Actinopolymorpha cephalotaxi: one gene and its partner. The protein of the gene in region 2 interacts with the protein of the main gene of each other region in a pairwise test. Links are inferred from orthologs where the notes say so. Each region holds a gene or a part of one and is shown on either strand. Other genes may lie near its edges. The genes, in order: nth and aceE.

Region 1 (4,722 bases), 2.9 Mb from region 2 along the record:
TGAGCCGCTCCACGTCGAGGATGACCACCGCTCGCTGCTCCAGCCGGATCCAGCCCCGGTGCGCGAAGTCCGCCAGCGCCTTGTTGACGGTCTCCCGGGACGCGCCGACGAGCTGGGCGAGCTCCTCCTGCGTCAGGTCGTGGTGGACGTGGACGCCGCCGTCGGCGGGCCGGCCGAACCGCCTGGCCAGGTCGAGCAGCGCCTTGGCGACCCGCCCGGGTACGTCGGAGAACACCAGGTCGGCCACCGCCTCGTTGAGGCCGCGCAGCCGGGACGCGAGCTGGTGCAGGAGGTTGCGGGACACCTCCGGCCGCCCGGTCAGCCAGGTCATCAGCTGGTCCTGGCCCAGCACCAGCAGCGTGGTGTCGGTGACCGCCGTGACCGTGGAGGACCGCGGGCCCGGGTCGAAGACCGACAGCTCGCCGAACATCTGGCCGGGCCCGAGCACCGAGAGGAGGTTCTCCCGGCCATCTGCGGAGGTTCGGCCCATCTTGACCTTGCCGTCCATCACGACGTACAACTCGTCCCCGATGTCGCCCTCGTGGAAGAGCGCGTCGCCCCGGCGCAGGCGGATCTCGTGCATGGCGGCGCGCAGAGCCGTCGCCGCGGCGTCGTCCAGGCCCGCGAACAGCGGCGCTTGCCGCAGCACGTCGTTCACTCGGTGATCCTCCTCCGGGTCCGCGCCGTGCCGACCCGCGGTCTAGTGTGCCGCGCCACACCATGATCGCGGTAGCTAGGCCACGTAGGCTGACCCGCGTGACTCCACCCGCCGCGGGTTCGGCCCGCTCCACGACCCGTCCCGGGCGCGGCTCCGCGAGCGCCGCCGGTGCGCCGAAAACCTCCGCGGGCAAGGCCGACAAGACCGCCGAGAAGTCTGCCGAGAAGGCTGCGGGCTCGCCGGCGGCGAAGCCGGGCAAGGGCGCCGGCCGCCCCGAGGAGAGCCGGCTGGCGCTGGTCCGCCGGGCGCGGCGGATCAACCGGATCCTGGCCGAGACCTACCCCGACGCGCACTGCGAGCTGGACTTCACCGACGCGTTCCAGCTGCTGGTGGCCACGATCCTGTCCGCCCAGACCACCGACAAGCGGGTCAACCTGGTCACCCCGGGACTGTTCGCGAAATACCCGACCGCCGCCGACCTGGCCGCCGCCAACCCCGAGGACGTCGAGTCGATCATCCAGTCGACCGGGTTCTTCCGGGCCAAGACGAAGTCGATCATGGGGATGGCGCAGGCGCTGGTCGAGCGCTACTCCGGTGAGGTGCCGGGCAAGCTGAAGGACCTGGTCACCCTGCCCGGCGTGGGCCGTAAGACCGCCAACGTCGTCCTCGGCAACGCGTTCGGCGTGCCCGGCATCACCGTCGACACCCACTTCCAGCGGTTGTCCCGGCGGTTCGGCTGGACCACCGAGACCGACCCGGTGAAGATCGAGCACGCGGTCGGCGCGCTGATCGAGAAGCGCGAGTGGACCGACATGTCCCAGCGCCTCATCTGGCACGGCCGCCGCCGGTGTCACGCCCGCCGGCCGGCGTGTGGCGCCTGCCCGGTCGCGCCGCTGTGCCCCTCCTTCGGCGAGGGACCCACCGACGCCAAGACCGCGAACAAGCTGGTCCGTAGTGCCGCGGAGGCACTGGACACCCAATGAGGCACGGTGGCAGACGGACGGCGTACGCGGTCGCGGGTCTCACGCTCGCCCTGCTGAGTGCGGGCTGCGCGGGTATGCGCGGTCCGGACGCGCAGCAGCCGGCCGGGGTCGGCGAGCGGGTCACCGAGACGCAGACGCCCACGGACACCCCGGCCCCGGGCACGTCCACACGTCCGGAAGCAAAGCGGCTGGCGACGCTGCGCGCACGGGCCGGGATCGCGCCCTGCGCCGCGCTGACGGTCGGCCCGGGCGGGTCCGTGCACCAGGCACCGCCCGGCCCTCCCGGTGGCAAGCCGCTGCCCGACGTGACGCTGGCCTGCCTGGGCTCCGGGCAGTCGGTGCGCCTGAGCGACCTGAAGGGCGCCCCGACCGTGCTGAACATCTGGGCGCAGTGGTGCGGGCCGTGCCGGCAGGAGGCGCCGCACTTCCAGAAGCTGTATGCCGCGGCCGGCAACTCGCTGCGCGTCGTGGGCGTCGACTTCGCCGACCCGCGTCCCGAGCTCGCCCTCGCCTTCGCCCGCGACCGCGGCCTGCGCTACCCGCAGCTGGCCGACCCCGGCAAGCGGCTGCTGGCGCCGTTCGGCCTGCTCGCTGGCATCCCCGCGACCGTCTTCGTGGGAGCCGACGGCAAGGTCGTGCACGTGGCACACCGGCCGTACGAATCCGAGCAGGCGCTGCGCCAGGACGTACGGACCTACCTGGGAGTGAAGTTGTGAGGACCGACGCCCGCGCGGACCAGGAGCCGGTCGAGCTGCCGGCCTGGCTCGAACCCGTACGCGACGTCGCCCGTCGCGCCCGCCCCGGCGACTTCAGCCGGGCGCTCCCACCCGACGGCGGTGGGCGCGCCTCGGCCGTGCTGCTGCTGTTCGGCGAGGGCGTGCACGGCCCCGACCTGCTGCTGATCGAACGCGCCCACACCATGCGCTCCCACGCCGGCCAGCCGGCCTTCCCCGGTGGCGCCATCGACGCCACCGACGCGAGCCCGGTGGCCGCGGCACTGCGGGAGACCGTGGAGGAGACCGGTCTGGACCCGACCGGCGTCACGGTGTTCGGAACGCTGCCGGACCTCTACCTCCCGCCGTCCGGCTATCTCGTCACCCCGGTCCTCGGCTGGTGGCACGCACCCTCGCCGGTGCGCGTGGTCGACGTCGCGGAGGTGGCCTCGGTGCACCGCGTACCGCTGGAGACCCTGCTCGACCCCGCCAACCGGTTGTCCGTACGCCATCCGTCCGGCTTCGTCGGCCCGGCGTTCGCGGTGGCCGGCCTGGTGGTCTGGGGCTTCACCGGCGGGGTGCTCGACCGGTTGCTCGCCCTCGCCGGCTGGGAACGGCCCTGGGACGCCGGCCGGGTCGAGGACCTGCCCACCCATCTGGTCGAGCTCGGCGCCGCCCGGGCCACCGAGGACCGGAGGCCGTCGTGAACCTGATGGGACTGAACGCACTCGACCTCATCCTGATCGTCGCGGCGATCTGCTACGGCATCTCCGGCTACCGGCAGGGCTTCCTCATCGGAGCACTCGGCGTCGCCGGCCTGATCGGCGGCGGGGTGGCCGGCGCCTGGCTCGCGCCCATCGTCCTGGACAAGTACGAACCCGGCATGCGCGTCTCCCTGGTCGCGCTCGGCATCGTGCTGGCCGGCGCCTTCCTCGGCCAGGCGCTCGGCGCCGCGCTCGGTGCCGCCCTGCGCTCGCACGTGACCTGGCGCCCGGCGCACCTCGTCGACGCGACCGCGGGCGCCGCGCTCAGCGTCGCCGCGATGCTGGTGGTGGCCTGGATCCTCGGGTCCGCGGTCGCCAACGCCCGCTTCGGCGACATCTCCACGACCGTCCGCAGCTCCAAGGTGCTGGCGACCGTCGACGAGATCGTCCCGCCGTTCGGGTCGCAGGCGGTGCAGGCGTTCGGCCGGGTGGTCGACCCCAGCCTGTTCCCGCGCTACCTCGCGCCGTTCGAGGCCGAGCGGATCGCGCCCGCCCAGCCGCCGGCTGCCGGCGTACTGCGGGACCCCGACATCGTGCGCGCCGGCCGAAGCGTGGTGCGGGTGACCGGCGTGGCGCTGGAGTGCTCGCGGTCCCTGGAGGGGTCGGGGTTCGTGTACGCGCCGGGCCGCGTGATGACCAACGCTCACGTGGTCGCCGGGGTGTCGGCTCCCCGGGTGGAGACCCGCGAGGGCCGCCGCTACGACGCCCGGGTGGTGTCGTACGACCCCGAGCGGGACGTCGCGGTCCTCGCCGTACCCGACCTGCCGCTCGATCCGGTTCCGCTGGACGAGGGGGCCAAGCCCGGCGACGAGGGCGCGGTGCTCGGCTACCCCGGCAACGGCCCGTTCACCGCGGGTGCGGCCCGGGTGCGTTCGGAGCAGCCGCTGCGGGGCCCGGACATCTACGGCGACCAGCAGGTCACCCGCGACGTGTTCTCGCTGTACGCGAAGGTGCGGCCGGGCAACTCCGGCGGTCCGCTGATCTCACCCGAGGGCACCGCCACCGGGCTGGTCTTCGCCGCGTCGGTCGAGGACGGCTCGACGGGGTATGCCCTGACCGCGCAGGAGGTGGCCGGCAACGCCAGGGCCGGGGTGAACGCCACCGAACCGGTGTCGACCGGCGGCTGTTCCTGACGTACGTCCCCCGTTGCTCAGGCGTCGTCGAGCCAGGCCAGGAGTTCCTTGAGGAAGGCGTCCGGCGCCTCCTCGTGCGGGAAGTGACCCACGCCGTCCAGCAGCCGCCAGCGGTGGGTGCCGGCGACGTACTCCGCCGACCCCTCGGCGGTGGCGGGCAGGACCGACGGGTCGAGCATCCCGTGCACCTGCAGCACCCGCTGGGTGACGGGCTGCTTCATCCGGGCGACGAACCTGCGCCCGTCGGAGCGGAACGCCGCCCGCACCAGCCAGCGGTAGTACTCCAGCGCGCAGTGCGGCGCCGGCCACAGCTGCATCGCCGTGCGGTAACGCCTGGCCGCCTCGGGGTCGGGGAACGCCGAGCCGGGGGCGGACCACCGGCGCAGCAGGCGCTCGACGAGCGCGCCGTCGTCGGCGACGAGTTGGCGTTCGGGCAGCAGTGGGGTCTGGAACGACACGACGTGCCCGGCG
Region 2 (16,671 bases):
TCCACGTCGGAACGGCCCAGCACCTCCTCGATGGAGTTCGCCGCGTCGACACCGTGCTGGCTGGCCAGCTCCTGCGCACGCTCGGGCACGACGTCGGCCACCACGGCCAACTCGGCCCTCGGCTGCAGCGACTGGATGGTCTGGGCGTGGGTGCGGCCGATCACGCCGGCGCCGATCACTGCGAATCGCATCTGTGCCCCTTCTGTCGAGCTTCGTGTCGCGCTCTGCTGGGTCTGGTGTCTGGCTGGTCTGGCTGGGGACTGGTCGATCTAGTGGTACGCGATGCCCTCGGCGTCGAGGATCCCGGTGAACGCCCGGGTCGCCGTGCCGAACAGCTCGGGGCCGGAGAACCCACCGGACTCACCCATGTAGGCGAGGTGCGGCTCCATCGAGAAGTAACTGTCGAATCCGTCCGCCTTCAGCGCGCGGACCGTCTCCGGGATCTGCCCGTCGCCCTCGCCGGCGGGGACCACCCGGCCCTCGGCCGCCACCGCGTCCTTGATCTGCAGGTAGTCGATGTAGGGCCGCAGGTCGGCGAAGCCGTCGGTGAACGGCGCCACGTCGCACAGGACGAAGTTGGCCGGGTCCCAGACCAGGCGCAGCTTGTCCGAGCCGACCGACTCCACGATGTCCAGGCAGCGGGACGGGACGTCGCCGTAGATCTTGCGTTCGTTCTCGTGGGCGAGGATGACGTCCTGGTCGCCCACCCGGTCCGCCAGCGCCGACATCCGCCGCAGCACCTCGTCGCGGTGCTTGGCGGGGTCCTCGCCGTCGGGCATCCAGAACGAGAAGATTCGGATGTACGGCGCCTGCAGCTCCTTCGCCACCCACAGCGCCCGGTCGAACCGCGCGAGGTGCTCGTCGAAGTCGTCGTGGATGCCGACCTTGCCGATCGGCGAACCGACCGCGGACAGCCCGATGCCGTACTGCGCGAGGATCCGCTTCAGCTCACCGACCTGGTCGTCGTCGAGGTCGAGGACGTTGGTGCCCCAGGCGCTGCGGAACTCGACATACCGGATGCCGAGCTCGTTCAGCGTGCGGAACTGCACGTGCGGGTCGGGGTCGATCTCGTCGGCGAATCCGGAGAGGGTCCACATCGTTGGCACGTGCTCCTCGGTCTGGTCGGGCGGTGCGGGTCGTACCTGCCGGTCGGGTGAACGGACAGCCGGTGAGCGGGCGCCCACGCTTTGCGGCACGGCACACGACCGGTTGTGGCAACTATGGCAACCGGTTGCCAAACTTTGTCAAGAGGGGTGAGACTAGGCCGTCCGACAACGGCAGCCGTCGCGAGGTGGAGGGAGCGACCTGGTGAGTGACCGGACGCCGACGATCCACGACGTGGCCGCCCGCTGCGGGGTGAACGCCTCCACGGTGTCGCGGGCCTTCACCCGGCCCGAGCGGGTCAGCCCGACCACCCGGGACCGGATCCTCGCGACCGCCGCGGAGATGGGCTACCGGCCCAACGCCATCGCCCGGGCGCTGCCGTCGGGGCGCACCCGCACCCTCGGGCTGCTGGTCCCCGACATCACCAACCCGTTCTTCCTCGACCTGATCCGCGGCGCCGAACGCGCCGCGACGGCGGCCGGCTACACGCTGGTGCTGGCCGACACCGAGGAGACCAGCCAGCAGGAGACGACCGTGGTCGAGCGCCTCACCGGCGCCGTGGACGGGTTCGTGCTGGCCTCCTCCCGGGCTTCGGACGAGCGGCTGCGGGAGATCCACGCGAAGACCCGGGTCGTGGTGGTCAACCGCCGGGTCCGGCCGCTGCCGGGCGTCCTGATCGACAGCGCCCACGGCACCCGGCAGGCCGCCGAGCACCTTGCCTCGCTCGGCCACCGGCGGATCGCCTACCTCGCCGGCCCGCGCGCCTCCTGGTCCGACGCCCGCCGGTGGCGAACGCTGCAGGCGGTGGCCCGTCACCGCGACCTCGAGGTGGTCCGGATCGGCCCGCTCGCCCCCACGGTCGACGCCGGGATGGCCGCCGCGGACTCCGCGGTGCTGGACGACGTGACGGCCGTGGTGACGTTCAACGACCTGCTCGCCATCGGGGTGCTCCGCCGGCTGCGCGACAGGGGCATCGACGTACCCGGGCAGATCAGCGTGGTCGGCTGCGACGACATCTTCGGCGCCGACTTCTGCCACCCGTCCCTGACGACGCTGGCCGCGCCGATCGAGTCCGCCGGCCGGTCCGCGGTCGACCTCCTGCTGGGCCTGCTCGCGTCCGACCGGCCGCGCCCGGGTGACGCCCAGGGCGCGGAGGGCGGAGAGGGCGCCGAGGGCGCCGGGGCCGGCGAGGACGTCGTACTCCCCACCAGGCTGACGATCCGGGAGAGCACCGGCCCGGCACCGGGTCGCGCACGCGGCCGGTCCCCGCGCCAGCGGGCGGCCACCGACCGGCGTACCGCCAGGGCGGTGGGCGCCACCGGCTGACCCCGCACATTTGGCAGGCCAACCCCAAAGACCAACCCCAAAGACCAACCCGGCAAGCAGTCCCGGCAGGCAACGCAGCAAGGCATCCAGCTCGACGACCACACCCACCACCGGAAGGTGTACGTGATGAAACTCAGCTTCAGCACGCTCGGTTGTCCGAACTACACCCTGGACCAGGTTCTCTCCACCGCGACCGGCAACGGCTACGACGGTGTCGAACTCCGCTTCCTGCGCGGCGAGGTCGGCCTGCACGAGCTGGAGGAGTTCTCCGCCGAGGGCCTGCCCCGCACGAGGGCGAGGTTCGAGCAGGCCGGGGTGGAGCTCGCCTGCCTGGACACGAGTGTCCGGTTCACCTCGCCCGACAAGGACGAACGCGCCCGCCAGCTGGAGTCGGCCCGCACCTACGCCCGGATCGCCGCCGGGCTCGGCTCGAAGTACATCCGGGTCTTCGGCGGCACCGTGCCCGACGAGGGCCCGGAGCTTACGGAGACCACCAAACGGATCGCCGAGGGGCTCGCCGAGGCGGCCGCCGCCACCCGCGCGGAGGGCGTCACCGCGGTACTGGAGACCCACGACAGCTTCTGCACCTCCGCCCAGGTCGGCGAGCTCCTGTCGTACGCACCGAACGACGACCTCGGCATCCTGTGGGACGTCCTGCACTCCTACCGCAACGGCGAGCCGCTGGAGCAGACCTGGCAGGCGCTGGGCGAGCGGATCCGGCACGTGCACCTGAAGGACTCCGGGGCCTACTCCCCCACCGACTTCGACTTCCGGCTCACCGGCGAGGGCACCATGCCGATCGGTGAGTTCGTCGGGCTGCTGGACCGGGAGGGCTACACCGGCTACCTGAGCTTCGAGTGGGAGAAGGCCTGGCACCCCGAGATCGAGGAGCCGGAGGTCGCGATCCCGCAGTACGCGGAGTACATGCGCAAGCTCGTCCCGGCCGCGAGCTGACCCCACCGAACACTTGAAGCACCAGTAGCCCCCGAAGCCCCCACCCCGGGCGAACCACGAAGAAGGGACCGGATGACCGACATCGAACTCCACCCGGACCGGCTGTTCCCGACCGACCCGAGCGTGCGGTCCATCGCCCGCCGGCTGTACGACGAGGTGGCCGGGCTGCCGATCATCTCCCCGCACGGCCACGTCGACCCGGCGATCCTTGCCGAGGACCAGCCGTTCGGCGACCCGGCCAACCTGCTCGTCGTACCCGACCACTACGTCACCCGGCTGCTGCACGCGCACGGGGTGTCGTTCGACAGCCTCGGCGTCCCGCCCGGCGCGCCGAAGGGCGACGCCTCGCCCCGGGAGATCTGGCGGACGTTCTGCTCGCACTGGTGGGCGTTCCGCGGCACTCCTTCGCGTTACTGGCTGGAGGCGGAGCTGGTGGACGTGTTCGGCGTGCGCCTGCGGCCCTCCGCCGAGACCGCCGACGAGATCTTCGACCAGCTCAGCGAGCGGCTCGCCGCGCCGGAGTTCCGACCGCGGGCGCTGTACGAGCGGTTCGGGATCGAGGTCCTGGCCACCACCGACGACCCGGCCGACGACCTCGCCGCGCACCGGCAGCTCGCCGACGACGCGACGTGGAAGGGCCGGGTGGTCCCGACGTTCCGTCCCGACCCCTACCTCGAGCCCGCCCGGCCGGACTGGGCCGCGAGGGTGGCGAGACTGGGCGAGGTGACCGGTGAGGACACCACCGGGTACGCCGGCTACGTCGCCGCGCTGGAGCAGCGGCGGGCGTACTTCAAACGCAACGGCGCCACCGCGACCGACCACGGCCACGCCGACGCGGGCAGCGAGCCGCTGGAGCCGGCCGAGGCGACCCGCATCTACGCGGCCGCGCTCACCGGCGCCGCCACGGCGGAGGAGGCCACCGCGTTCCGCCGGCACATGTTCACCGAGATGGCCCGGATGGCGTCCGAGGACGGTCTGGTGATGCAGGTGCACCCGGGCGTGCTGCGCGACCACCACACCGGCACCTTCGACCGGTACGGCCGCGACGTGGGCGGCGACATCCCGATGACCACGGAGTACACCCGGTCGCTGCGGCCGCTGCTGCAGCGGTACGGCACCCACCCGAACTTCCGGATGGTGCTGTTCACCGTCGACGAGGACGTGTTCTCCCGCGAGATCGCGCCGCTGGCGGGCTTCTACCCGTCGGTGTTCGTCGGCGCGCCGTGGTGGTTCATCGACACCCCGGACGCCATCCGGAGGTTCCGCGACGCGGTCACCGACTCGGTCGGCTTCCACAAGACGGCCGGCTTCGTCGACGACACCCGCGCCTACTGCTCGATCCCGGTACGCCACGACATGGCCCGCCGGCTCGACTGCGGGTACCTCGCCCGACTGGTCGCCGAGCACCGGTTGCCCGAGGACGAGGCGGCCGACACCGCCGCCGACCTCGCGTACCGGCTGCCCGCCTCGACCTTCCGCGTCGCATGAGGGGGCTGACGAGGGCGCAGGCCGGTGCCGGCGGCCCGGCTCCGGTCCGGGTCGTGCACCTCGGCCTCGGCGCGTTCTTCCGCGCGCACCAGGCGTGGTACACCCACGTGGCCAACACCGCCGACGGGACCGAGCCGGCCGGCATCGCGGCGTTCACCGGCCGGCGGCCCGACGCCGCCCGGCCGCTCGCGGACCAGGACGGGCTCTACCACCTGCTGGTCCGCGACCGCGACGGCGACCGGACCGAGCTGGTCACCAGCCTGTCCGGGGCGTACGACGGCGCCGACGCGAAGCTGCGGGACGGTGCGCTCGCCGACCCGGCCGTCGGCACGGTCACCCTCACCATCACCGAGGCCGGCTACCTGCGGGCCGCCGACGGCGCGCCCGACCTGGCCGACCCGCGGCTGGCCGGCGACGTGGAGCGGCTGCGCGCCGGTGACTCCGCGGTGTCCACGGCACCGGGCCGGCTGCTGTCCGGCCTGGCCGCGCGCCGGGCGGCCGACGCCGGCCCGCTCGCCGTCGTACCCTGCGACAACCTGGTCGACAACGGCGCCACGATCGCCCGGGTGCTCACCGGGGTCGCGGACGCCGTCGATGCGGACCTCGCCGCGTGGGTACGCGCGAACGTGTCGTTCGTCTCCACCACCATCGACCGGATCACCCCCGCGACGACGCCGGAGGACCGCGAGGTCGTCGCCTCCCTGAGCGGGTTCTCCGATCAGGCGCCGGTGGTGACCGAGCCGTTCACCGAGTGGGTGCTGGCCGGGGACTTCCCGGCCGGTCGGCCCGCCTGGGAGCACGCGGGCGCGCGGTTCGTCGACGACGTACGGCCGTTCGAGCAGCGCAAGCTGTGGTTGCTCAACGGCGCGCACTCCCTGCTGGCGTACGCGGGTCCGACCCGGGGCCACGAGACCGTGGCGGAGGCGATCGGCGACCCGGTGTGCCGGGGCTGGGTGGACGCCTGGTGGGACGCGGCGGCGCGGCACCTGGCGCTGGACGCGGCGGACATCGCGAAGTACCGCGCCGACCTGCTGGAACGGTTCGCCAACCCGCGCATCCGGCACGCGCTGGCGCAGATCGCGATGGACGGCTCGCAGAAGCTGCCGATCCGGGTGCTGCCGGTGCTGACCCGCGAACGCGCGGACGGCGTGCTCCCCGAGGGCGGGGTGGTCGCCCTGGCCGGGTGGCTGGCCCACCTGCGGGACGGGACGCGCGTACGCGACCCGCGCGCCGAGGAACTCGCCGGCCTGGCCGGTGGCCCGGTGGACGACGTCGTGCCCCGGGTGCTCGCCGTCCTCGACCCGGCACTGGCCGACGACGCCGAACTGGTGGCCGGCGTACGCCGGACGCTCACCGAGCTGACCGGCTGACCGGCTGAGCCCGGCCCGGGACAGGTCGGGGCCGGCGGCCGGCCGGCGCGACAAGCTGCATCACGGAAGCGGGACCGTCCGAGTGGGCGGTCCCGCTTCCGCGTCCGCGGACCGCGTCCGTGGACCCAAACTGGCCGGGCGGGGACGGGACCGATTGGGCGCGTTTCATCCTGGGTAGGGCACTACGGCAGGTGCATGCCTGCAACATTTCCGTCGGCGTTGCCCCAGCCCCTGGCGATCCCGCGTCGTCGTCGACCGAACCCGTCCCACGGCGGGACCCGGCGGCGACGGAGACCTACCAGGAGCCCGGCACATGACCTCCTTGCCTCCCCTCGTCCGCGAACCCGCCACGGCCGACGAGCCCAGCGAGCCCGGTGCGCCCGACACGGCCGCATCGGCGGATTCCGCACGTCCGGAGCCCCCGCACGAACCCGGCATGGGCCCGGCAGCGCTCGCCATCCGGGTGCCCCCGTCGCCACTGGACCCGGGACGGCACCGGATGCCGCACTCGGCCGTACGCCCTCCCGCGGTGGCACTCGTCTCCGGCCTGCTCTACCTGCTCACCGCCGGGAGGCTGGCGAGGTTCCGCGCCCGCGGCGCCCGGGTCCTGGTATCCGCCGACGGCGGCGGCGCGAGCTGAGTCGCCCGCGGCACCTCGACTCGAAGACCGAGCCAGGTTCGAGCCCGGACAGCATCACGCGGCATCAGAAGGTCGTCGTCAGCTCCAGCGCGCGGCCGGCCCGGGCGGACTCGGCGACCTTCAGCATGATCTCCAGCGCGTGCCGGCCGTGTTCGGCGCTGAGCGTGGGCCGCTCCCCTGTCCGTACGCAGTCCGCGAGGTGCTCGACGACCACCGCGCGGTGCAGCAGGTCGTGCCGCGCCTGGCTCGCCCGTAGGTGTCCCCAGCCGGCCGGCCGCACCCAGCCGTCCATGCCGGGCAGCGCGTCCACGCGGTAGACCTCCAGCGGCGAGTCGCCGCCGCGGCCGTCCTCGATGTTCAGCGTTCCCCGGCGGCCGAAGATCTCGATCTTGGGGCTCCTCGCCGCCTGGACGTTGAAGGTGCCGTCGACGACCGCGAACGTCGCGCCGCCGAAGTCCAGCATGAACAACGTGTTGTCGTCGGTGGTGACGTCCACGACCGTCCCCCCGAACGGGCCGGCGCCACGCACCGTCCGGGTGGGCTCTGTGATGCCGGAGAACGCCACCACCCGCTTCGCCGGGCCGAGCAGCGCGGTGATCTCGTGGATGCCGTACACGCCCATGTCCAGCAACGGACCCGAACCCTGTTGGTAGAACCAGCTCGGGTCGGTGGGCCAGCCGTGCGGGCCGCCGCCCGGGCCGGCGTGGGAGCTGCGCACCCGGGCGAACGCCACCTTCCCGATCGCGTCCAGGTCGAGCAGCCGGCGCGCCTCCTGGTAGGTGGGGAACAACGCGTCCGGGGGCGCGCACACCACGGTCAGGTTGCCGGCGGCGGCGAGCTCGATCATCTCGTCCGCCTCGTCCATGGTGTTGGCCAGCGGCTTCTCGGTGGCCAGGTGTTTGCCGGCGCGCAGAATCGCCAGCGACGTCGCGCCGTGGAACCCGATCGGCGTCAGGTTGACCACCGCGTCCAGGTCCGCGTGCTCCAGCATCGCCTCCAGGCTGGAGTAGGCGGCGGGGACGCCGAACTCCTTGGCCACCGCCTCGGCCCGCTCGACCACCACGTCGGCGACCGCCGCGACGGTCACCTTCTCGGTGATCCACCGCATGTTCGGGAGTACGCCCACCGCGGTGGTCGCGATCATCCCCGTGCCCAGGACGCCCACCCGCAGGGGCTCCTGACCGCCTTCGGTTCTGGTGTCCGACGTCGTCATCCCCGACCTCCCCGGTCCGCGCGATCTCTCCTCGCCAACGTCGCAGACTTCTCGCGAGGGGTGGGGGCGGTGTGCCGGAGACGGCCAGCCGGGACCGCGACCAGTCAGCCGCTGTCGTTCTGGTTCTCGTTCTGGTTCCGGTGCCGCCGGGCGATCACCTCGCCCAGGTTCGCGATCAGCCGGCGGGCCTGCGGCGGGTGCACGACCTCGATGTGGTCGCTGAACTGCAGCAGCTGGCGTACTCCGTCGAGCTGGTCGTACCCGACGGTGATCCGGACGCTTTCCGGGTCGTCCGTCGCCTCGACGGACCGCAGTCTGCTGCCGAGGATCCGGCGGGCGATGTCCTCGCGGTCGGCGTCCAGCACAGCGGTGACGATCACCTCGTGCCGGTCCTCGAGTGCGGCGGCGAGGTGGCGGGTGACGTCGGCGAGGCCGGCGCCGGGGCGGAGGCGGCGGTCCTCCTCGAGCACGGTCCAGGAGGCCAGCCGGGCGAGGGCGAACATCCGCGGCCGTCGACTGACGTCGGCGACGAGGTACCAGCTTCCGCCGCGCGCGGCCACGCCGTACGGGTCGACGACGCGGTCCCGTGCGGCGCGCTCGCCACTGGACCGGTAGGAGATCCGCAACCGGCGGCCGCGCCGCAGGTCCTCGATCAGCGCCGCGAGGCCGGCGGGCTGAGGCGGCGCGAACCAGGCGGCGTGGTCGATCGCGACGACCTCGGTCAGCGCCAGCGGAAGCTCGCCCCGGCCCTGGTTCGTACGCCGGGTCCTGTGGGCCGTGAGCTTCAGGGCGGCGCTGCGGGCCGCCGCGTCGACGCCGAGCTGCCGGGCCCGGGTGACGTCCACGCCGATCACCTGCAGCACTTCGGTCTCGGTCGGGGTCAGCCGGCCGACGTCGAGGTCCTCGCCCGGAAGCAGGGTGATGCCGCCGTAGCGACCTCGCTCGGCCACGACCGGCACGTCCGCCGCGGCCAGCGCGTCCACGTCGCGCAGGATCGTCCGCCTGGAGACGCCGAACTGGCCGGCGAGCTCGTCGGCGGTCAGCTGCCTGCTCGCCCGCAGGGCGACGAGGATCGCGAGCAACCGCTGCGGCCGATCCATCCCACCGCCCATCCGGCACGCCGATCCGGCAGGCCGGTCGAATGGCGACATGGACTGTCACCTATTGGTGCGAGTCTAGCCGTACGTGCTCGCGAGCCCGAGCATCCCGATCCATTCGGAAGCAACGCGAAGTAGCCCGAACGAAGGAGGACGGCGGCATGAGCGCACCGAACCTGTTCCTGATCTACGTCACCGACGTCGAGCGATCGACCCGGTTCTACTCCGACCTGTTCGGGATCGAGCCGATCCTCACCACCCCGCGTTACGTGCCGTTCGAGGTCGCGCCCGGAGTGCTGTTCGCGCTGTGGAGTGGGCGCGCCGACACCGTGACGCCCTCCGCGCCGCGCTCGTCCGAGGTCGGCCTGATGATTCCGGCCGCCAGGGTGGAGGACACCTACACCACCTGGTCCGCCCAGGGGGTCACCGTTGTCGAGAAGCCGCACGACGAGGTGTTCGGTCGCACGTTCGTCATCGCCGACCCGGACGGCAACCTCGTCCGGGTCTCCCCACTCGACTGAGCGGTCCGAGCGGTCCGAGCGGTGAGAACGACAAGTGGGGCCGGACGGGATCGAACCGCCGACACTCGCGGTGTAAACGCGATGCTCTACCACTGAGCTACGACCCCCGGGTCGAGGCGAAAGATTACCCGGTCCGGCGATCAGGCCCGCACCAGGGCATCCCGTGACCGCGTGCCTACAGCCGCTCCAGGGCGGTGAGGTAGTCGTCGACCGCGCGGGCGTCCGGGATGGCGTTGACGACCTGCCAGCGGATCGTCCCGGTCCGGTCGATCACGAAGGTGCCGCGCAGCGCGCAGCCGCGGTCGGCGTCGAAGACGCCGTAGTCGCGGGCCACCGCGCCGTGCGGCCAGAAGTCCGACAGCAGCGGGAACGTCAGCGACTCGCGTTCGGCGAACACCCGGAGCGAGAACATCGAGTCGCAGGAGACGGCGAGCACCCGGGCGTCCAGGGACGCGAACCGCGGCTGGGCCTTCTGGAGCGCCTGCAGCTCACCGGTGCACACCCCGGTGAAGGCGAACGGGTAGAAGACCACGACGGCGTGCCCGGGCGCCCCGGCATCACCAGCGCCCCCGGTGACCCCGGTGCCCTCGGTGGCGGTCGGGTGGAGGAGGCGTACCTGCGTACCGTGCTGGTCGTTCAGCGTGAAGTCCGGCGCCCGCGTGCCGACCCCCGGCAGCCGCGGATCCTGCGTCGTGGCCGCGTCCACGGCACGTCCCTCCCGCTCCGGCCCTCTCGAGGTCCCGAAGCTCCTCGGTTACGCGTACGGCGTCCGCCGGCCGACCTACAGCCGGCGAACGCCGTCGCACGAACGAATCAGCCCGGCGAACAGCCCTGCCGGGTCCTCAGCGCTGCCGGGTCTTGGGTGTGGCCAGCCGGGTGCCGAGCCAGTCCGCCGCCACGGACTTGCTGGTCGTCGTGGACAGGCCCGCGGTGGGCGCCGACTCGGCGATGTCACTGGCCTCGACGTAGCCGTCCCGTCCGACCTTCGGTGTCAACAACCAGATGACGCCGCCGTCGGTGAGGTCGGGCTTGGTGTCGACCAGAGCGTCCACCAGATCGCCGTCGTCCTCCCGCCACCACAAGATGACCGCGTCGACCACCTCGTCGTAGTCCTCGTCCACGAGGTCGTTCCCGGTGTGCTCCTCGATCGCCCGGCGCAGGTCTTCGTCACAGTCTTCGTCCCAACCGAGCTCCTGCACCACCATGCCGGGCTGTAGGCCCAGCCGCTCTGCTGGCCCAGACTGGCCTTCGGCCTCGCCTGCGGTCGCGCTCACGAGTCCCGCCCTCCATTTCTCCGAAGTCTTCGTGTTACGTGTTGGCCGGTAGTCCAGCGTCCCGGCGCGTCGTACGCAAGTGCCCACGGAGTGTCGTACCCCGCGTCCACCCGTCGCGACTTGTCGCTCATACGGACAGTCTCGGGCAGTCTCAGCCCCGGAGCAGTGACAACCGGACCTTTCGCCGCGGATTGTCGCGGTTGGTGTCGACCAGGCACACGCGCTGCCAGGTGCCGAGCGCCAACCGACCGGCCACGACAGGAAGCGTTGCATACGGCGGAACGAACGCGGGCACCACGTGGTCGCGGCCGTGCCCGGGTGAACCGTGCCGGTGCCGCCAGCCGAAGTCCGGGGGCAGCACGGCGCCGAGCACCGCGAGCAGGTCGTCGTCGCTTCCGGAGCCGGTCTCGATCACGGCCACGCCGGCGGTCGCGTGCGGGACGAACACGTGCAGGATCCCGTCCCCACCGTCCCCGCCCCCGTCTCCGCGCTCGGCCCCCTCGAAGGCCGTCGCGAGGAACCGCTCGCACTCGTCGGTGAGGTCGTACACCACCTCGTCGGAGCCGGTGCGGACCTCCACGATCTCGCTGCGCATATCGGCCTTTCTGGGGAGGGAACGGTCCGAACGGGACAACCCGGGGTGACTGCCCACCGTCACGATGGTTTCCGGCATGGTGCCCGAGTCCGGAAACAGACCAGACACTGGTACCCGCCCGCGAGTGGGACGACGTAGGGTTGGCTCCCGGTTTCGCCCTGACGCCGCGGTGCGGGCTCGGGGTCGAGACCACGGGCCGCCACCATGGCCCGTGTCGGCGTTCGGCCCCCGGAAAGGCACGACCGGGACCGGGGACGACTCCTGTGCTCCCGCGAGAGACTATGAGAGTCAGGACGACGATGCACTACCTGGCACTACCTGGTGGGAGCACCCCCACACCCCCGAGAAAGGGATCGCCGTGGCTTCCGGAGCAGAGCGTAGGCCCATCATCACAGATGGACTTCCCACCCAGCTCCCCGACATCGATCCGGACGAGACCCGTGAATGGATCGACTCGCTCGACGCGGTGCTCGACGAGCGCGGCCAGGAGCGTGCGCGCTACCTGATGCTGCGCCTGCTGGAACGCGCGCGCGAGCGGCAGGTGGGCGTCCCCGCGTTGCGGAGCACCGACTACATCAACAGCATCCCGCCCGACCGTGAGCCGTGGTTCCCCGGCGACGAGCACGTGGAACGCCGCATCCGGGCCTACATCCGCTGGAACGCCGCGATCATGGTGTCGCGCGCCAACCGCAAGGGCCTGGAGGTCGGCGGCCACATCGCCACCTACCAGTCCGCGGCCAGCCTGTACGAGGTGGGCTTCAACCACTTCTTCCGCGGCAAGGACCACCCCGGTGGCGGCGACCAGATCTTCATCCAGGGGCACGCGTCCCCGGGCATCTACGCCCGCGCGTTCCTCGAGGGCAGGCTGAGCGAGGACCAGCTGAACGCCTTCCGCCAGGAGGTGTCGCAGGGCCCCGGCAACGGCCTGTCCAGCTACCCGCACCCGCGGCTGATGCCGAACTTCTGGGAGTTCCCCACCGTCTCGATGGGGCTCACCGCGGTCAACGCGATCTACCAGGCGAGGTTCAACCGCTACCTCCGCAACCGCGGCGTCAAGGACACCAGCAAGCAGCACGTGTGGGCGTTCCTCGGTGACGGCGAGATGAGCGAGCCGGAGTCCCTCGGCGCCATCGGTGTGGCGTCCCGGGAGGAGCTGGACAACCTCACGTTCGTCATCAACTGCAACCTCCAGCAGCTCGACGGTCCGGTACGCGGCAACGGCAAGGTGATCCAGGAGCTGGAGTCCTACTTCCGGGGCGCCGGCTGGAACGTCATCAAGGTCATCTGGGGCCGCGACTGGGACCCGCTGCTGGCCCAGGACGTCGACGGCGTGCTGGTCAACAAGATGAACACCACCCCGGACGGCCAGTTCCAGACTTTCTCGGTGGAGACCGGGGAGTACATCCGCGAGCACTTCTTCGGCGGCGACCGGCGGCTCGGCAAGATGGTCGAGGGGCTGTCCGACGACGAGCTGCGCAAGCTGTCGCGGGGCGGCCACGACTACCGCAAGGTCTACGCCGCGTTCAAGGCGGCGACCGAGCACGTCGGCCAGCCGACGGTCATCCTGGCGCACACCATCAAGGGCTGGACGATCGAGTCGCTGGAGGGCCGCAACGCGACCCACCAGATGAAGAAGCTCACCAAGGACGACGTCAAGAAGTTCCGGGACCGGCTGTATCTCCCGATCTCGGACAAGGAGATCGACGAGAACGACCTGCCGCCCTACTACCACCCGGGCAAGGACTCCGACGAGATCGCCTACATGCTCGAACGCCGCCGCCAGCTCGGCGGGCCGGCACCCGAGCGCCGGGTCAACCCCACGCCGCTGAAGCTGCCCGGCGACGCCGTGTACAGCGAGCTGCGCAAGGGATCGGGCAAGCAGCGGGTGGCCACCACGATGGCGTTCGTACGGCTGCTCAAGGACCTCATGCGCGACAAGGGCATCGGCGCGCGGTTCGTGCCGATCGCACCGGACGAGTTCCGCACGTTCGGCATGGACTCGATGTTCCCGACGGCGAAGATCTACGACCCGCACGGGCAGACGTACGAAGGTGTCGACCGCAAGCTGCTGTTGTCGTACAAGCAGTCGGAGAAGGGCCAGCTGCTGCACGAGGGCATCAGCGAGGCCGGGGCGATGGGCTCGGTGACGGCGGCGGGCACGGCGTACGCCACCCACGGCGAGCCGATGATCCCGGTCTACATCTTCTACTCGATGTTCGGGTTCCAGCGCACCGGCGACTTCATGTGGGCGCTCGGTGACCAGCTCGCCCGCGGCTTCCTGATCGGCGCCACCGCCGGGCGCACCACGCTCACCGGCGAGGGACTGCAGCACGCCGACGGGCACTCGCACCTGCTGGCCTCGACCAACCCGGCCTGTGTGGCCTACGACCCGGCGTTCGCGTTCGAGCTGTCCTACATCGTCAAGGACGCCCTGCGCCGGATGTACGGCTCCAGCGAGGAGCACCCGAACGGCGAGGACGTCTTCTACTACCTCACCGTCTACAACGAGCCGTCGGTGCAGCCGGCCGAGCCGGACGACGCCGACGTCGAGGGCATCCTGCGGGGCGTCCACCGCTACGCCGAGCACACCGGCGAGGTCGACGACCGCACGCCGCGCGCGCAGATCCTCGCCTCCGGCGTGGGCATGCCGTGGGCGCTGGACGCGCAGCGGATGCTGTCCCAGGACTGGGGCGTTGCCGCCGACGTGTGGTCGGTGACCTCGTGGAACGAGCTGCGCCGGGACGCGGTGGAGGCGGAGAAGTGGAACCTCCGCAACCCCGACGGCGAGCCGCGGGTGCCGTACGTCTCGCAGAAGCTGGCCGGTGCGGCCGGCCCGTTCGTGGCGGTCAGCGACTGGATGCGGGCGGTGCCCGACCAGATCTCGCGCTGGGTGCCCGGCGACTACACCTCGCTCGGCACCGACGGGTACGGCTTCGCCGACACCCGGCCGGCGGCGCGGAGGTTCTTCAACGTCGACGCCGCCTCGGTGGTCGTCGGCGTGCTGGCCGCGCTGGCGCGCCGCGGTGAGGTCAAGGCGTCGACCGTACGCGAGGCGGCCGACAGGTACGCCATCACCGACCCGACGGCGGTCGCCGACGTGGCCCAGGAAGGCGGCGACGCGTAGGGCCTCGCGGCTCCCGCGGTCTCCGAAAGGCTCCGACAACACGAAGGTCCCCGGCTGGTGAGCCGGGGACCTTCGTCGTTGTCGGCGCCGGTGCTGTCAACCCGGCGCTGTCAACCCGGCGCTGTCAACCTGGTGCTGTCAGCTGTCAACCCGTGCTTGACCTGGCGGCGCGGCGCCCGCGGCGTTCGCGGTTGCGGTGCAGCAGTTCGTCGGCCGGCAGCGTGTTGATCACCCGGTCGGCCGGGACCCCGCACTCCTGCGCGCGGGCGCAGCCGTAGGGCTGCCAGTCCAGCTGCCCGGGCGCGTGCGCGTCGGTGTCGATGGAGAACACACATCCCTGCTCGACCGCCTGCCGCAGCAGCCGGCGGGGTGGGTCCAGGCGTTCGGGCCGGGAGTTGATCTCGACCGCGACCCCGAACCTCCGGCAGGCCTCGAACACGATGTCGGCCTCGAACGACGACTCCGGCCGGGTCCCGCGCCCGCCGGTCACCAGCCGCCCGGTGCAGTGGCCCAGCACGGTGACCAGCGGGTTGGCGATCGCGGCCACCATCCGGGGCGTCATGTCCGCCGCCGGCATCCGCAGCTTGGAGTGCACGCTGGCCACCACCACGTCGAGGGACGCGAGCAGCTCGGGATCCTGGTCCAGCGAGCCGTCCTCGAGGATGTCCACCTCGATGCCGGTGAGGATCCGGAACGGCGCCAGCTCGGCGTTCAGGTCGCGGACGACCTCGAGCTGGCGGCGCAGCCGTTCGGCGGACAGCCCGTTGGCGACCTTCAGCCGGGGCGAGTGGTCGGTGAGCGCGACGTAGTCGTGGCCGAGGTCGCGCGCGGTGCGGGCCATCTCCTCGATCGGGCTGCCGCCGTCGGACCACTCGGAGTGGGTGTGCAGGTCGCCGCGCAGCGCCGCGCGCAGTGACTCCCCACCCGCCACCAGTGGGGCGTGCTCGCCTTCCAGCCGGGCCAGATAGTCCGCGGTCTCCCCGGCGTACGCCTCGGTGGCGACCTTCGCCGACGACGGCCCGATGCCGGCCAGCTCGGTGAGCGTTCCGTCCCCGACCCGCCGGGCGAACTCCTCCCCGGGCAGCTCGGCAAGGGTCTGCGCGGCCCTGCGGAACGCCCGCACCCGCGGGGTCTCCGCGCGCCCGCGTTCGAGCAGGAACGCGATGCGGCGCAGCTGGTCGATCGCCTCGGTCGCGGTCACCCGCTCACCCTAGCGCCGGGCGTTTCGGGCAGCGTGTGGACGAGCCGGGCAAGCCCGAGGCCGAGAAAACCGCTTGAAAGAGTGCGAACCAGCAGAACCTCAGCAGATCGGACAAAAGCCGCCGGTCAGGCTGGTTCGGCGTACGACCTCGTCGTGGTGTCCCCTGCCGGCCTGGCCGGTGCTCACCATCCGTCACCACGAGCGTGGGTGCCGGGACACGGTGCGTGGGACACTTCGCAGGTGCCGAGTCTTCACCGAAGGTCCACCGCGGGACATCTGGAGCGCGCGAGCGGGGTGCTCGCCTCCGCCACGATCGAACGCATGCAGGAACGCCTGTCGTGGTTCCGCCGGATGAACCCGCAGGACAGATCCTGGATCGGCCTGGTCGCGCAGACGTTCTTCGCGGCGTTCGTCGCGTGGTTCCGCGACCCCGGCCGGGGCCCGATCTTCACCGCGGACGTCCTGGGCACCGCGCCCCGTGAGCTGACCCGCAAGGTGACGTTGCACCAGACCGTGGAGATGATCCGGATCGGCATCGAGGTCGCCGAGGAACGCGTCGACCAGATCGTGCCGGAGGAGGACGTGGCCCGGGTGCGCGAGGCGGTCCTGCTGTACTCCCGGGAGATCGCCTTCAGCGCGGCCGAGCTGTATGCCCGGGCGGCGGAGATGCGCGGTGCGTGGGACGCCCGGCTGGAGGCGCTCATCGTGGACGCCGTTCTGCGCGGCGAGACCGACGACGCGGTGCGTTCGCGCGTGGCCGCCCT

The links.
Region 1: the proteins of aceE (region 2) and nth interact in binary tests that used the Escherichia coli proteins (3 or more experiments, as listed by UniProt). The link is inferred for Actinopolymorpha cephalotaxi from one-to-one orthologs.

Annotation. Positions count from the first base shown.
Region 1 is NZ_JACBZA010000001.1:5,162,202-5,166,923, reverse strand. Bases 1-2,793 are described here. They hold nth (endonuclease III), read left to right. Parts: upstream 1-945; coding sequence 946-1,641; downstream 1,642-2,793. Other genes in these bases: FHR37_RS22920 (NUDIX hydrolase), read left to right, coding at 2,354-2,793; FHR37_RS22925 (TlpA family protein disulfide reductase), read left to right, coding at 1,638-2,357; FHR37_RS22935 (Crp/Fnr family transcriptional regulator), read right to left, coding at 1-658. Outside these bases: more of FHR37_RS22920, read left to right, coding at 2,794-3,061; FHR37_RS22915 (MarP family serine protease), read left to right, coding at 3,067-4,251; FHR37_RS22910 (alpha/beta fold hydrolase), read right to left, coding at 4,269-4,722. UniProt on the Escherichia coli protein: DNA repair enzyme that has both DNA N-glycosylase activity and AP-lyase activity. The DNA N-glycosylase activity releases various damaged pyrimidines from DNA by cleaving the N-glycosidic bond, leaving an AP (apurinic/apyrimidinic) site.
Region 2 is NZ_JACBZA010000001.1:2,228,668-2,245,338, reverse strand. The notes cover bases 11,630-14,906. They hold aceE (pyruvate dehydrogenase (acetyl-transferring), homodimeric type), read left to right. Parts: upstream 11,630-11,940; coding sequence 11,941-14,706; downstream 14,707-14,906. Other genes in these bases: FHR37_RS09905 (PHP domain-containing protein), read right to left, coding at 14,852-14,906. In the rest of the region: FHR37_RS09980 (Gfo/Idh/MocA family protein), read right to left, coding at 1-191; FHR37_RS09975 (sugar phosphate isomerase/epimerase family protein), read right to left, coding at 270-1,097; FHR37_RS09970 (LacI family DNA-binding transcriptional regulator), read left to right, coding at 1,309-2,430; FHR37_RS09965 (sugar phosphate isomerase/epimerase family protein), read left to right, coding at 2,557-3,384; uxaC (glucuronate isomerase), read left to right, coding at 3,457-4,872; FHR37_RS09955 (mannitol dehydrogenase family protein), read left to right, coding at 4,869-6,242; FHR37_RS09950 (hypothetical protein), read left to right, coding at 6,556-6,882; FHR37_RS09945 (Gfo/Idh/MocA family protein), read right to left, coding at 6,947-8,095; FHR37_RS09940 (helix-turn-helix transcriptional regulator), read right to left, coding at 8,200-9,246; FHR37_RS09935 (VOC family protein), read left to right, coding at 9,354-9,713; FHR37_RS09925 (peroxiredoxin), read right to left, coding at 9,889-10,419; FHR37_RS09920 (DUF3052 domain-containing protein), read right to left, coding at 10,556-10,987; FHR37_RS09915 (YjbQ family protein), read right to left, coding at 11,139-11,582; more of FHR37_RS09905, read right to left, coding at 14,907-15,907; FHR37_RS09900 (PucR family transcriptional regulator), read left to right, coding at 16,148-16,671. UniProt on the Escherichia coli protein: Component of the pyruvate dehydrogenase (PDH) complex, that catalyzes the overall conversion of pyruvate to acetyl-CoA and CO(2).